3 linked regions of the Aquibium oceanicum genome follow. The protein of the gene in region 2 interacts with the protein of the main gene of each other region in a pairwise test. Links are inferred from orthologs where the notes say so. Each region holds a gene or a part of one and is shown on either strand. Other genes may lie near its edges. The genes, in order: BSQ44_RS15225, BSQ44_RS11470 and BSQ44_RS03200.

Region 1 (4,767 bases), 800 kb from region 2 along the record:
GCGCCGCAGGTTGCAAGCAGCGCGTCGGTCAGCGCGTGCAGGCCGACGTCGGCGTCGGAATGGCCGAGGAGCCGGCGGTCGTGCACGATTTCGACGCCGCACAAGGTGACGTGGTCGCCCGGCGCGAAGCAGTGCACGTCGTAGCCGTTTCCGGTCCGCACGTCGGGGAAGGATGCCGACGCTCCGTTCAGCCTTTCGTCCGCCATGGCGATGTCCCTCGCATAGGTGAGTTTCACGTTGCCGGCCGCGCCTTCCACGATCTTCACCGGAATGCCGGACCATTCGGCGATCGCGGCGTCGTCGGTGAAGTCGAGGAGGCCGTCGGCGCAGGCCTTCTCGTGCGCGGCGAGGATGGCGTCGAAGGCAAAGCCCTGCGGGGTCTGCGCAGTATGGAGGCCGGTGCGCGGGACGGTGGCCTCGACGAGCCCCGCGCCATCCGCGCGCTTGACGGTGTCGGAGACGGGCAGGGCGGGCAGGACGCCATCGTGGTCACCGAGCGCGGCGACGACGCGGCCGATCAGGTCCGGATCGACGAAGGGGCGTACGCCGTCGTGGATCAGGACGCTTGCCGGGCGGCGGTCGGCCAGCGCCCGCAGCGCGCGCAGCGTCGAATCCTGTCGGGTCGGACCGCCGGTGACCAGGACGATCCGGTCGTCGATCGGGCCGACGGCTTCGCGGCAGAGTGCCTCGTCGTCGGCGTGGATGGCGACGACGATGTCGCCGATCGCGGGGTGCCGTCGAAAAGCCTCGAGGGTGTGGGAGAGCACCGCGCGGCCGCCGATGCGGCGGTACTGCTTGGGACCGTTCTCCTGGCCGGCGCGCGCGCCGCGACCGGCGGCCACGATAACCACTGCGACGCTTTTGGTCTGGGAGTCCGGTCCGGTCATGGGTATACCTCGCCCGTTCGTGTCCTGGCGACGCGTCTAGCCCAGGCGGGTCCGGAATGGCCAGACATTTGTATAAGTGGAGTTTTTGCGTCGTTTTTGCGTTGCAACAACTCCGCAGGATGGCTAATAGATAAGCACATTCAGGTGCTGCGCGGTTTTTGTGCATGTTGGAGTTTGAAAAGCTGGCCGAAGCACTCGATATCGGCGGCGCGGTGATCCGCAACCGGGTCTTCCTGGCGCCGCTCTCGGGGATCACCGATCGTGCGTTCCGCAGCCGTGCATACATGCACGGCGCCGGCATGGTTGTGTCGGAGATGGTGGCGAGCGGCGAACTGGCGCGCGGACGGGTGGATTCGCAGCGGCGGATCGGCCGCTCGGGCGCGGCGCTGCACGTGGTGCAGCTCGCCGGGCGCGACGCGCGCTGGATGGCCGAGGGCGCGCGCATCGCCGTGGGCGAGGGAGCCGACATCGTCGACATCAACATGGGGTGCCCGGCCAAGAAGGTGACGGGTGGCTATTGCGGGTCGGCGCTGATGCGCGACCTCGACCTCGCCGAGAGCCTCATCGCTGCCGTCGTGGGCGCGGTCGAGGTTCCCGTGACGGTGAAGATGCGGCTCGGATGGGACGAGACGGAGCTGGTCGCGCCGGAACTGGCGTGCCGCGCCGAGCAGGCCGGCGTGCGCATGGTGACGGTGCACGGGCGCACGCGCTGCCAGTTCTACAAGGGGCAGGCGGACTGGAAGGCCATCGCGGCTGTGAAACAGGCGGTCGGCATTCCGGTGGTCGCGAACGGGGACATCCTTTCGGCGGAGGACGCGCGCCGGGCGCTGGCGCAGTCGGGCGCCGACGCCGTCATGATCGGCCGGGCGCATTGCGGGGCGCCCTGGGTGGCGGGCGAAATCGCGGCGGAGGCCGCCGGTACGGTCGCGCCGGGGGTGCCGAGCACGCCGGAGGCGCTCGCCGACTATGTCCAGGCGCACTACGAGGACATGCTGTCGCTCTATGGCGTGGAGCCAGGGGTGCGGCATGCGCGAAAACATCTTGGCTGGTATCTCGACCGCCATGCGGGCGACGTTTCGGCAGCCGACCGCCGCGCCGTGATGACGTCGACCGACCCGAAGCAGGTGACGGCGCATCTGCGCGCTGCGCTGCTTGCCGGTGGCGATGCGGGGAACGCATCGCAGTTTCTGGGCAAAGCAGCATGAGCGCCGACACGATGTCGAAACCGGCGGGCGCAGATGCGGCGCAGATGGTGCTGAACACGATCCGGCATCCGGTCGTCATGGTCGATGGCGAGGGGCGCATAACCTACGCCAATGCCGACGCGGAGGATTTCTTCCGGTCGAGCGCGTCGATCCTGGCGCGAAACGCGATCGACCACTTCGTGCCGTTCGGCAGCCCGCTGCTGACGCTGATCGAGCAGGTGCGCGAGCGCCAGTCGCCGGTGAACGAGTACCGCGTCGACATTTCCTCTCCAAGGATCGGCTCCGACAAGCTGGTGGACATCTATGTCGCGCCTGTCGCCGAGCTTGCCGGGTCGGTCGTGATCATGTTCCAGGAGCGATCCATGGCCGACAAGATCGACCGGCAGATGACGCACCGGGGTGCCGCCCGCTCCGTGACGGGCCTCGCAGCCATGCTTGCGCACGAGATCAAGAACCCGTTGTCGGGCATCCGCGGCGCGGCGCAACTGCTCGAGAGCGCGGTCTCGGACGAGGACCGCGCGCTGACGCGGCTGATCACCGACGAGACCGACCGCATCGTCGCTCTGGTCGACAGGATGGAGGTGTTTTCGGACGAGCGGCCGATCGACCGAGATCCGGTCAACATCCACGTCGTGCTCGACCACGTTAAAGCGATCGCGCGCACCGGCTTTGCAAACCGCATTCGGATCGTCGAAGACTACGATCCCTCGCTGCCGCCGGTGCTGGGAAACCGCGACCAGCTCGTGCAGGTGTTCCTCAACCTGGTGAAGAACGCGGCGGAGGCGATCTCGGGCGATCCGGCCGGCGAGATCACGCTATCCACGGCGTTCCGGCCCGGCATACGGCTTTCGGTGCCGGGGACGCAGGATCGCGTCTCGCTGCCGCTCCAGTTCTGCGTGCACGACAATGGCGGCGGCGTTCCCGAGGACATCAGGCCGATCCTGTTCGATCCCTTCATCACCACCAAGCCGAACGGCTCGGGTCTCGGCCTTGCGCTCGTCGCCAAGATCGTCGGCGAACACGGCGGGGTGATCGAATGCGATTCCTCGCCGCGCGGAACGACCTTCCGCATCCTCATGCCCGCCTGGAAGGACGATCCCGTTCGGCCCGGCTACGAGATCGATGGAGACGAGACCCGATGAACCGCGGCAGCATCCTCGTTGCGGACGACGACGCGGCGATAAGGACGGTCCTGAACCAGGCCCTGTCGCGGGTGGGTCATGACGTGCGCGTGACATCGAACGCCGCCACGCTGTGGCGCTGGGTCGCGGCGGGCGATGGCGACCTGGTCATCACCGACGTGGTGATGCCGGACGAGAACGCCTTCGACATGCTGCCGCGCATCAAGAAGGCGCGCCCGCATCTGCCGGTGATCGTCATGAGCGCGCAGAACACCTTCATGACGGCGATCCGCGCGTCGGAGAAGGGGGCCTACGAATACCTGCCCAAGCCCTTCGACCTCACCGAGCTCCTGAACATCGTCAACCGGGCTCTGTCGGAGCCGAAACGCACCTCGTCGGAGCAGCGCAGCGAGGAGCAGCCCGAATCGATGCCGCTGGTCGGACGCTCGGCCGCGATGCAGGACATCTACCGGATGCTCGCGCGCATGATGCAGACCGATCTGACGGTGATGATCACCGGCGAATCGGGCACCGGGAAGGAACTGGTGGCGCGCGCCCTGCACGAATACGGCCGGCGCCGCAACGGGCCGTTCGTGGCGATCAATATGGCCGCGATCCCGCGCGACCTGATCGAATCGGAACTCTTCGGGCACGAGAAGGGCGCCTTTACCGGCGCCCAGAACCGTTCCACCGGGCGATTCGAGCAGGCGGAGGGCGGCACGCTGTTCCTCGACGAGATCGGCGACATGCCGATGGAAGCGCAGACGCGGCTGCTGCGCGTGCTCCAGCAGGGCGAATACACCACCGTCGGCGGCCGCACGCCGATCAAGACCGACGTGCGCATCGTCGCGGCGACGAACAAGGACCTGCGCACGCTGATCAACCAGGGGCTCTTCCGTGAGGACCTGTTCTACCGGCTGAACGTGGTTCCGCTTCGCCTGCCCGCCCTTCGCGAACGCTCCGAAGACGTCCCGGACCTCGTCCGGCACTTCTTCATCCAGGTCGAGGCCGAGGGGCTGCAGGCCAAGCGCATCTCGACGGCCGGGCTCGACCTGATGAAGCGCTATTCCTGGCCGGGCAACGTGCGGGAACTTGAAAACCTCGTCCGGCGCCTGGCCGCGCTGTATCCACAGGACGAGATTTCGGCCGAGATCATCGAATCCGAACTCCAGACCTCCGACCGGCCATCCTCGCCGCCCAACGGCGTGATGATGCCGGAGGACCTGACCATCGGCCAGGCGATGGAGCATTATCTTCAGCGCTACTTCGCCTCCTTCGGCGACGAGTTGCCGCCGGCCGGGCTCTACCAGCGCATCCTCGAGGAAGTGGAATATCCGCTGGTGCTGGCCTCCATGACGGCCACACGTGGCAACCAGATCAGGGCGGCCGAACTGCTCGGCCTGAACCGCAACACGCTGCGCAAGAAGATCCGCGAACTCGGCGTCAACGTCTACCGGACGTCGCGCACCTCCTGATTCTCACAAGAAAGTCATCCCTGACGGACGTGGCGGCCATTCGTGCCGTCCGCCTTCTACTCCGTCCCAGACCGGTTGC
Region 2 (4,508 bases):
ATGCCACCGAGGCGCCCTACGACGCCAACTACCGCATGTATTCCTATATCATCGATGAACTGCCGCGCCTCGTGGCGGCGAACTTCCCCGCGGACATGAACCGCCAGTCGATCTTCGGCCATTCCATGGGCGGGCATGGCGCGCTCACCATCGCGCTCAGGAACCCGAAGCGCTTCAGGAGCTGCTCCGCCTTCGCGCCGATCGTGCATCCGTCCCAGGCCGACTGGTCGGCCAAGGCGTTCGAGCGCTATCTCGGCCCCAACCAGGCCGACTGGCGCCTCCACGACGCGTGCTCGCTGATCGAGGATGGCTACCGCTTTTCGGAATTCCTCGTCGACCAGGGCAAGGCCGACGGTTTCCTGGAAGACGGCCTCAAGCCGTGGCTGCTGGAGGAAGCCTGCCGCAAGGCCGGCATTCCGCTCAGGCTTCGCATGCAGGCCGGATACGACCACTCCTATTTCTTCATCTCGACGTTCATGGACGACCACCTGCGCTGGCATGGCGAACGCCTCGGCGTGCCCGAAGGCGACGTCACCTGACGTTCGTCGCGGCGACACGGAGGCCGAATACAGCTATCTATGACAAAAATGATCCGCAGCTGGAGGGAAACCGTTCCATGGCAGTCGTGACCTCGATCCACAACCGACTTCCCGATTCCGACACGTTCGGAGGCCGCCTCTCGCGCATCCGCGACGCGCAGGGAATGACCACCGCCGCACTGGCGCGCCGCGTCGGCGTGAGGCAGAAGACCATCGAGCAGTGGGAGAGTGATCGCTCGGAGCCCAGCGTCGAGAGACTGTCGCTGCTGGCTGGCATCCTCAACGTCAATCTGGTGTGGCTGCTGCACGGGGTCGGCGATGCGCCGGCCGACGAAATCGGCCCCGATCCGCTCGCCGCCATCACCGTGCAGCTGGAACGCCTGAAGCGCATGCACGAGGACACCGGTCGCATCATCGACCGGATCCAACGCGAAGTCACGCGCCTCGAAGAAGAGCGCTGAGGCCGGTCAGAACGACGTTCTGTCGCCGTTGTAAAGTTCACTAAGGGCGGCGGGCAGGAGAGCGGGCAGGTCCTCCGCGATCAGACCCGGGCCGAAGCGCGCTCCCGCCTCGGCGTGCAGCCAGACACCGGCCGCCGCCGCTTCAAAGGTCGGCATTCCCTGTGCCAGCAGACCCGCCACGATGCCCGCCAGCACGTCGCCCGAGCCCGCCGTCGCCAGGAACGGCGTCGCATTGACGTTGATCGCGGCGCGGCCGTCGGGAGCGGCGATCACGGTGTCGGGACCCTTGAGGATGACAACCGCATTTGCGCGCTCCGCTGCGCGGCGGGCGCGTTCCGGCTTGGAGACGCCCTGAGCATCGGCAAGATCGGGGAAGAGCCGGCGGAATTCACCTTCGTGCGGGGTCAGGACCGCCCTCTCCCGTCCGGTCTGCGCACCTATCGCCGCCAGCGCCTCGAACAGCCTGTCCGGAGCATCCGCGAACGACGTAATCGCGTCGGCGTCGAGGACCAGGCCGAACGGGCTTTCCGCGCCGAGGCCGGCCAGCGCCAGCAAGAATTCCACGCATCGCTCGCCCACGCCGAAACCCGGTCCGATCACGGCCGACGACATTTTCCTGTCCTTCGCGAAGTTGACCGCTTCCTCGGGTGTGTCGATCCACTTCAACATCACCGCCGTCAGGTGCATGGCGTTCACCTGAACCGCCTGCTTGGGCGAGAGGACCGTGACGGCGCCGGCGCCGGCCCGCGCGGCCGAAATCGCGGCAAGGCGGGCCGCGCCGCTCGCGGAGGGACCTCCGGAGAAGACCCCGACATGACCGCGCGCATATTTGTGCGAACCGCTGTGCGGCCAGGGAAAGGTTTCGCGCCAGAGTTCGGGCGTGTTGCGGAATGTTCGCGGCCCGATCTCGGAAAGCACGTCGGCCGGAATGCCGATGTCGGCGAGCACCGTGTCGCCGCACAGCGCGCGACCGGGATAGAGCAGATGTCCGGGCTTCAGGCGGAAGAAGGTGACGGTGACGCCGGCCCTGATCGCGGTGCCGAGCACGAGCCCGGATCCGCCGGAGAGACCGGAGGGGAGATCGACCGCCACGACACAGGCGCCCGAAGCGTTCGCCTTCTCGACGGCTTGCGCATAAGCCCCGCCGATCGCACGCGCCAGCCCGGCTCCGAACAGTGCATCGACGACGACGTCCGTCTCTTCCGGCGCGAACGCATCGAAGCCGAGCAGCGGCAGCCGCATGTCCGCGAGCGCGCCCGCCGCATCGCTCCCCGCCACCGGACGCCCTTCGCAATAAACGCGCGCATCCACGCCCGCCTGCGCCAGTAGCCGCGCCGCAGCGAAACCGTCGCCGCCATTGTTGCCCGGTCCCGCCAGGACGTGGACCGTTCGGGCCTGGGGATAGCGAGAAAGTACCTCGCGGGCGACCGCCGCTCCGGCGTTGCGCATCAGCGCCGGCCCGTCATGGGGTCCGCGCGCGATGGACAGCCGGTCGGCCTCCGACATTTCCGTCGGAGACAGGAGTTCAAAGCTCATCGAATACCCCGTCGAACGAGGCGCAGCGTAGACGGTTTGGGCGGCAGCGGGCAAACACTTCGTTCCTGCTCATGATGTTTGCGGCTTGCGTATTTTTTGGGCAAGCAGCATGGTGGTCTGGAAGCCATTCGGCTCGCCCGGTGTAACCCCCGTAAGCGTAGCGACGCAAAACCCGGAGTGATATCGCGGCGTCCCGTGAATCGCTGTCGCGCCCGTTCAACCACCCTCGTCTGGCATGCTTCGTGCTTGTGGGTCGGCGAAGCGGGTTCGATCGCCGCTCAATCCATCGGAGGCCCCCGTCTAATGAAAAAAATCGAAGCGATCATCAAGCCGTTCAAGCTTGACGAGGTGAAGGAAGCCCTTCAGGAAGTCGGATTGCAGGGGATCACGGTGACGGAAGCGAAGGGCTTCGGACGCCAGAAGGGCCATACCGAACTGTACCGGGGAGCCGAATACGTCGTGGACTTCCTGCCCAAGGTGAAGGTCGAGGTGGTGCTTGGCGACGAATCCGTCGAAGCCGCTCTGGAAGCGATACGCAAGGCGGCGCAGACTGGTCGGATCGGCGATGGCAAGATATTCGTATCCAACATCGAGGAAGTCGTCCGTATCCGTACGGGCGAAACCGGGATAGACGCTATCTGAGACGGAAGTCCGCTTTAAAAAAAACACCGTCAGACAAGGGATGAAAGATGACGACAGCAAACGACATCATGAAGCAGATCAAGGACAACGACGTTAAGTTCGTCGATCTGCGTTTCACCGATCCGAAGGGCAAGATGCAGCACGTGACCATGGACGTCGCGGCTGTCGACGAGGACATGTTCGCGGACGGCGTGATGTTCGACGGCTCCTCGATCGCGGGCTGGAAGGCGATCAACGAGTCCGACATGGTGCTGATGCCCGACACCGAGACGGCGCACATGGACCCCTTCTTCGCACAGTCCACCATGGCCGTCGTCTGCGACATCCTCGACCCGATCTCGGGCGAGTCCTACAACCGCGACCCGCGCGGAACCGCCAAGAAGGCGGAAGCCTACATGAAGTCCGAAGGCATCGGCGACACCGTCTATGTCGGTCCCGAGGCCGAGTTCTTCGTGTTCGACGACGTCAAGTACAAGGCCGACCCCTACAACACCGGCTTCAAGCTCGATTCGAGCGAACTGCCGTCGAACGACGACACCGACTACGAGACCGGCAATCTCGGCCACCGGCCGCGCGTCAAGGGCGGCTACTTCCCGGTTCCGCCGGTCGATTCGCTGCAGGACATGCGCTCCGAGATGCTGACCGTCATGGCCGAGATGGGTGTGGTGGTCGAAAAGCACCACCACGAGGTCGCGGCCGCCCAGCACGAACTCGGCATCAAGTTCGACACGCTCACGCGCAACGCCGACAAGATGCAGATCTACAAGTACGTCATCCACCAGGTCGCGAACGCATACGGCAAGACGGCCACCTTCATGCCGAAGCCGGTCTACGGCGACAACGGCTCGGGCATGCACGTGCACCAGTCGATCTGGAAGGGCGGCAAGCCGACCTTCGCGGGCAACGAGTACGCCGGCCTGTCGGAGAGCTGCCTGTTCTACATCGGCGGCATCATCAAGCACGCCAAGGCGATCAACGCCTTCACCAACCCGCTGACCAATTCCTACAAGCGCCTTGTGCCCGGCTTCGAGGCTCCGGTTCTGCTCGCCTACTCGGCGCGCAACCGCTCGGCCTCCTGCCGCATCCCGTTCGGCTCCTCGCCGAAGGCCAAGCGCGTCGAGGTCCGCTTCCCGGATCCCGGCGCGAACCCGTACCTCGGCTTCGCGGCGATGCTGATGGCCGGCCTCGACGGCATCAAGAACAAGATCCACCCCGGCCAGCCGATGGACAAGGATCTCTACGACCTGCCGCCGAAGGAACTGAAGAAGATCCCGACCGTGTGCGGCTCTCTGCGCGAGGCCCTGATGAGCCTCGACAAGGACCGCGGCTT
Region 3 (5,090 bases), 1.7 Mb from region 2 along the record:
AAAGCATCCGCGCCGCGTTCCAGGCACTCCGCGCGGATATCGCCGACGCGCCGTGTTCGGCGGGGTTCCAGCTGCACATGAGGAAGGTGGCCTATCTCCCGGACGGCCTCAACGAGTTCTTCTACGCGCCCGGGGGCATTGTCGAATGCTCAGTCAACGTGGAGCGTTTTGCCCAGCCGGTGCCGCTCGGCGAACCCGACTTCGCGACCGCGGACGGGAAGAGCTTCTGGATCGATCGCGACATCAGTTTCGCTGGACTGCCGGGCATGGTCGGCACCATCGTCCTCCATGATCGGTTTGCCGCCGTGGTTCCGCGCCAGGAGATGAAGCTTCCGTTGCCGGCCTGGATGAAGGCCGAGGCGGTGCTGGTAGCGCCGAACGGTCGCTGGTGGCATCGCAGCGGAAACGAATGGGTTCACCAGGACGAACAGCTTTCGAAACGCCGCGGATGGACGGATGGCCTGTTCGCGGTGCGCCAGAAGGTCTGCGTGACAGAGGGGTTCCACTGCATCTCGATGCGCGCGGCGGTCGCCGAACTGGCTGCGCACTACAAGCTTCCGGTGGCGGTGCTTCTCGTCCTAGCAGGCACGATCGCCAGTTGGATTACGCGGCTCGCTCTCAGGTTCATGCGCCGCTTATGGTCCTTCGAGGCGCGCTTCCTGCGCCATCTCGACGAAAACTCGATCGTTTGTGCCTACCAGCCGATCATCGAGGTGAAGACGGGCGCGGTCATCGGCTGCGAAGTGCTCGCCCGCTGGCGCGACATCGACGATGCGATCGTCTATCCGGACCGCTTCCTGCCTCTCGTGCAGAAACACGAACTCACGTCGCGGTTCACCCGACTCGTCATCGAGAAGGCATACCGCGACCTCACCGCGGCCTCGTTCGACGGGCAGCGTCTCCAGGTGAACTTCAACGTCTTCCCGCGTGATCTCGATGCCGCCGCGCTCGTGCGCACCTTCTCCATCTTCGACGACGCACGAGACCGGTTCGAACTCGTGCTCGAGATCGTCGAGTGCGACCACGTCGACCTGGCAAAGGGGCAGTCGCATATCCGCGCGCTCCGCCGGGCCGGTTTCAAGGTCTACATGGACGACTTTGGGACCGGATACTCCACGCTGAAGCATCTGGCGGAACTCGACGTGGACGGCGTTAAGCTGGACCGATCCTTCGCCATGGCGCCCACCGGCAGCATCATGTCCGAAATGCTCCGTCACGCCATAGACATGGTGCATGCCGCAGGCAGGAAGATCGTCGTGGAAGGCGTCGAGACGGCCGAACGGCTGGCGCAGCTTGAGGCGGACACGGCACGCGTGGACTTCGCACAGGGCTATTTCATCGCGCGGCCACTGGATCTGGAGCGCTTTTCGCGCTTCGTGCTCGACAGATCCTTCGAGGCCGTTCCTCAGCGAAACGCCGCCTGACGAGCCGGCCCTCCCGTATCCATTTCCCATGTTTCGCGCTATAGACCGCGCCCAGAACCCGAACTGCGCGGCACTGATGGCGAAGACAGCCCTGAAACTGGATGAAATGATCGATGGTGAGGCACTCCGGCGCGAGTTGACCGCACTGACCCTTGCAGACAGCGGCGACGGATCGACGCCCGAGATACGCGCCTCGGTTCTTCAGAAGCTGCGCGAGACACTGGCGGCAGGCCATCGCAAAGCCGAGGCGATGTTGATGGAAGACGGCGGCGGAACGGCTTGCGCCGCCCGGCTGTCGCATCTCATGGACGAGGTCATTCGCGCCCTCTACGACTTCGCCGTCACCCACGTCTACCGCTCCAAGAACCCGTCCGCCGGAGAGCGCATGACCGTCGTCGCGGTGGGCGGATACGGCCGCGGGACCCTGGCGCCGGGTTCAGACATCGACCTGCTTTTCCTGCTGCCCTACAAGCAGACACCGTGGGGCGAGCAGGTGGTCGAATACCTGCTCTACATGCTGTGGGACCTCGGGCTGAAGGTCGGCCATGCGACTCGCAACATCGACGAATGCGTGCGTCTTTCGCGCACCGACATCACGATCCGGACCGCCGTGCTCGAGGCGCGCTACCTCTGGGGCGATACGGGCCTGTTCGACGAACTCGTGAAGCGCTTCGACAAGGAGGTCGTCAGTTCCACGGGCGCCGAATACGTCCAGGCGAAGCTCGCGGAGCGCGACGAGCGGCACCGCAAGGTCGGCGCCAGCCGCTATCTCGTCGAGCCCAACGTGAAGGACGGCAAGGGCGGGCTGCGCGACCTGCACACGCTGTTCTGGATCGCGAAGTACTACTATCGCGTCCGCACCGGCGAGGAACTCGTCGAGAAGGGCGTCTTCACGCGCAAGGAATACCTTCAGTTCCGTAAAGCGGAGGATTTCCTCTGGGCGGTGCGCTGCCACCTCCACTTCCAGACGGGGAAGGCGGAGGAGCGCCTGCATTTCGACATCCAGCGCGATATCGCCGAAAGGCTCGGCTATACGAGCCATCCCGGCCTATCGGCGGTCGAGCGCTTCATGAAGCACTATTTCCTCGTCGCCAAGGAAGTGGGTGATCTGACCCGGATCTTCTGCGCCGCGCTCGAGGAAGAGCAGGCCAAGCACGTGCCGGGGTTCAACCGCCTTCTTCAAAGCTTCCAGCGCAGGCGGCGCAAGCTCGCCGGCACGTCGGACTTCATCGTCGACAACGACCGTATCAACATCGCCGACGACGGGGTTTTCGAGCGCGATCCGGTCAATCTGCTGCGCCTGTTCTGGTTCGCCGACAAGCACGGGCTCGAGTTCCATCCCGATGCGCTCAAACTTGTCACTCGTTCGTTGAAGCTGATCGACCGCGATCTCCGCCGCGACCGGGAGGCGAACCGGCTGTTCATGGACGTGATGACGTCCGGCCGGAATCCGGAGCTGAACCTAAGGCGCCTGAACGAGGCAGGGGTGCTCGGGAAACTGATCCCCGATTTCGGCAAGATCGTCGCGATGATGCAGTTCAACATGTACCACCACTACACGGTGGACGAACATCTCTTGCGCTGCATCGGCGTGCTGGCCGAGATCGAGCGGGGCGACGGCGAAAAGGCCCATCCCCTCGCCCACAAGCTGATGCCCGGCCTGAAGCCGCAGCGCGAGATACTCTATACCGCCCTGCTCCTGCACGACATCGCCAAGGGCCGGCCGGAGGATCATTCGGAAGCGGGTGCCAAGATCGCCCGCAAGCTTTGCCCGCACATGGGATTCTCGGCTGCCGAGACCGAAACCATCGCCTGGCTGGTGGAGCACCATCTCCTGATGTCGATGACGGCGCAGACGCGCGACCTCAACGACCGCAAGACCATCGACGACTTCGCCGACGTCGTGCAGTCGGTCGAGCGGCTGAAGATGCTGCTCGTACTGACGGTCTGCGACATACGCGGGGTCGGGCCGGGGGTCTGGAACGGGTGGAAAGGACAATTGCTGCGCACCCTCTACTACGAGACCGAACTCCTGCTCACCGGCGGTTTTTCGGAAGTCTCGCGCGCCAAGCGGGCCGAACAGGCGCGGGAGCAACTCGCCGAAGCGCTCTCGGGCTGGCCGGAGCGGGAGCGCGACAACATTCTCAAGCTTCACTACGACAACTATCTGCTGACGATGGATCTGGAAGATCAGGTCCGGGACGCGGAGTTCATCCGGGAGGCGGACGCCAACGGAAAGGTGTTCAGCGCTGGCGTGACGATGCGCGCGTTCGAAGCCGTGACCGAGATCACGGTGCTTACGCCCGACCATCCGCGCCTGCTTTCGGTCGTCGCTGGCGCCTGTGCCGCGGCCGGCGCCAACATCGTCGATGCGCAGATTTTCACCACCACGGACGGCCGCGCTCTGGATACCATCCTCATCGGCCGCGAGTTCGACCGCGACGAGGACGAACAGCGCCGCGGGGTGCGCGTCGGGCGGCTCATCGAGGACGTGCTTTCGGGCCGTAGCGAGCTGCCCGAGATGATCGAGAAGCGCGCCAGGCCGAAGCGCGGCCACAAGACGTTCCGCATCGAGCCGCGGGCCGAAATACGCAACACGCTCTCGAATCGCTTCTCGGTGATAGAGGTCGAGGGGCTGGACCGGCCGGGATTGCTGTCAGAGATAACCGGGGCGATCTCCGATCTTTCACTCGACATCACCTCGGCGCACATCACCACCTTCGGCGAAAAGGTGATCGACACCTTCTACGTGACGGACCTGACCGGCCAGAAGGTCGAGAACCCGACCCGGCAGGAGGCGATCCGCGACAGGCTCATTGCCACGCTCGGCGGTCCCAGCCGGGCGCAGAAGCTGAAGCTCGCCGCCGAATGATCCAACTGGTCCGGCGCTTGGCCGCGGAAGGCGGTAAAAGGTCATGAGTCTCGTCGGCAAGTTCGCCAGCGTCGGCGGCGCGACGATGGCAAGCCGCGTTCTCGGCTTCGTGCGCGAGGCGCTGATCGGGGCCGCCCTCGGCGCCGGTCCGGTCGCGGATGCCTTCTATGCCGCCTTCCGCTTTCCCAACCTCTTCCGACGGCTCTTCGCCGAAGGCGCGTTCAACACCGCCTTCATCCCGCTCTTCGCAAAGGAGCTGGAAGCGGACGGGATGAACGGCGCGCGCCGTTTTGCGGAAGAGGTGCTGTCGGTGCTGGTCGTCGCGCTGCTGGTCCTTTCCGTCATCGCCATCTTCTTCATGCCCGCCCTCGTCGGGACGATCGTCGCGCCGGCCTTCGCCGACACGCCGGAAAAGTTCGACCTCACGGTCCTGATGACCCGCATCATGTTCCCGTATCTCTTCTGCATGTCGCTGGTGGCGATGCTGTCGGGGATCCTGAACTCGATGCGCCGGTATTTCCTGGCGGCCATCGTGCCGGTGCTCCTCAACGTCATCCTGTCGGTGGTGCTGGTCGCGGCGCTCTACGCCGGGGTCGAATCGCGCACCACGGGCATCTGGCTCGCCTGGGGCGTCCTCGCGTCCGGCATCGCGCAGCTCTTGTTCCTGATCATGGGCGTAGGGCGCGAGGGCTACTCCATGGGCTTCCGCCGCCCCCGCATGACGCCCAAGGTCAACCGCCTGCTGCTCCTGATGGGACCGGCCATGCTGACCGGCGGCGTGACGCAGATCAACC

What was found.
Region 1: the proteins of BSQ44_RS11470 (region 2) and BSQ44_RS15225 interact in binary tests that used the Escherichia coli proteins (3 or more experiments, as listed by UniProt). The link is inferred for Aquibium oceanicum from one-to-one orthologs.
Region 3: the proteins of BSQ44_RS11470 (region 2) and BSQ44_RS03200 interact in binary tests that used the Escherichia coli proteins (3 or more experiments, as listed by UniProt). The link is inferred for Aquibium oceanicum from one-to-one orthologs.

Annotation. Positions count from the first base shown.
Region 1 is NZ_CP018171.1:3,118,631-3,123,397, reverse strand. The notes cover bases 1,162-4,161. They hold BSQ44_RS15225 (two-component system sensor histidine kinase NtrB), read left to right. Parts: upstream 1,162-2,088; coding sequence 2,089-3,234; downstream 3,235-4,161. Other genes in these bases: ntrC (nitrogen regulation protein NR(I)), read left to right, coding at 3,231-4,161; dusB (tRNA dihydrouridine synthase DusB), read left to right, coding at 1,162-2,092. In the rest of the region: BSQ44_RS15235 (bifunctional 2-C-methyl-D-erythritol 4-phosphate cytidylyltransferase/2-C-methyl-D-erythritol 2,4-cyclodiphosphate synthase), read right to left, coding at 1-887; more of dusB, read left to right, coding at 1,052-1,161; more of ntrC, read left to right, coding at 4,162-4,688.
Region 2 is NZ_CP018171.1:2,318,670-2,323,177, reverse strand. Bases 1,768-4,508 are described here. They hold BSQ44_RS11470 (P-II family nitrogen regulator), read left to right. Parts: upstream 1,768-2,839; coding sequence 2,840-3,178; downstream 3,179-4,508. Other genes in these bases: glnA (type I glutamate--ammonia ligase), read left to right, coding at 3,226-4,508; BSQ44_RS11475 (bifunctional ADP-dependent NAD(P)H-hydrate dehydratase/NAD(P)H-hydrate epimerase), read right to left, coding at 1,768-2,536. Outside these bases: fghA (S-formylglutathione hydrolase), read left to right, coding at 1-539; BSQ44_RS11480 (helix-turn-helix domain-containing protein), read left to right, coding at 617-1,000; more of BSQ44_RS11475, read right to left, coding at 1,007-1,767. UniProt on the Escherichia coli protein: P-II indirectly controls the transcription of the glutamine synthetase gene (glnA). P-II prevents NR-II-catalyzed conversion of NR-I to NR-I-phosphate, the transcriptional activator of GlnA. When P-II is uridylylated to P-II-UMP, these events are reversed.
Region 3 is NZ_CP018171.1:634,960-640,049, forward strand. Bases 1,174-4,496 are described here. They hold BSQ44_RS03200 ([protein-PII] uridylyltransferase), read left to right. Parts: upstream 1,174-1,500; coding sequence 1,501-4,296; downstream 4,297-4,496. Other genes in these bases: BSQ44_RS03195 (EAL domain-containing protein), read left to right, coding at 1,174-1,424; murJ (murein biosynthesis integral membrane protein MurJ), read left to right, coding at 4,340-4,496. In the rest of the region: more of BSQ44_RS03195, read left to right, coding at 1-1,173; more of murJ, read left to right, coding at 4,497-5,090.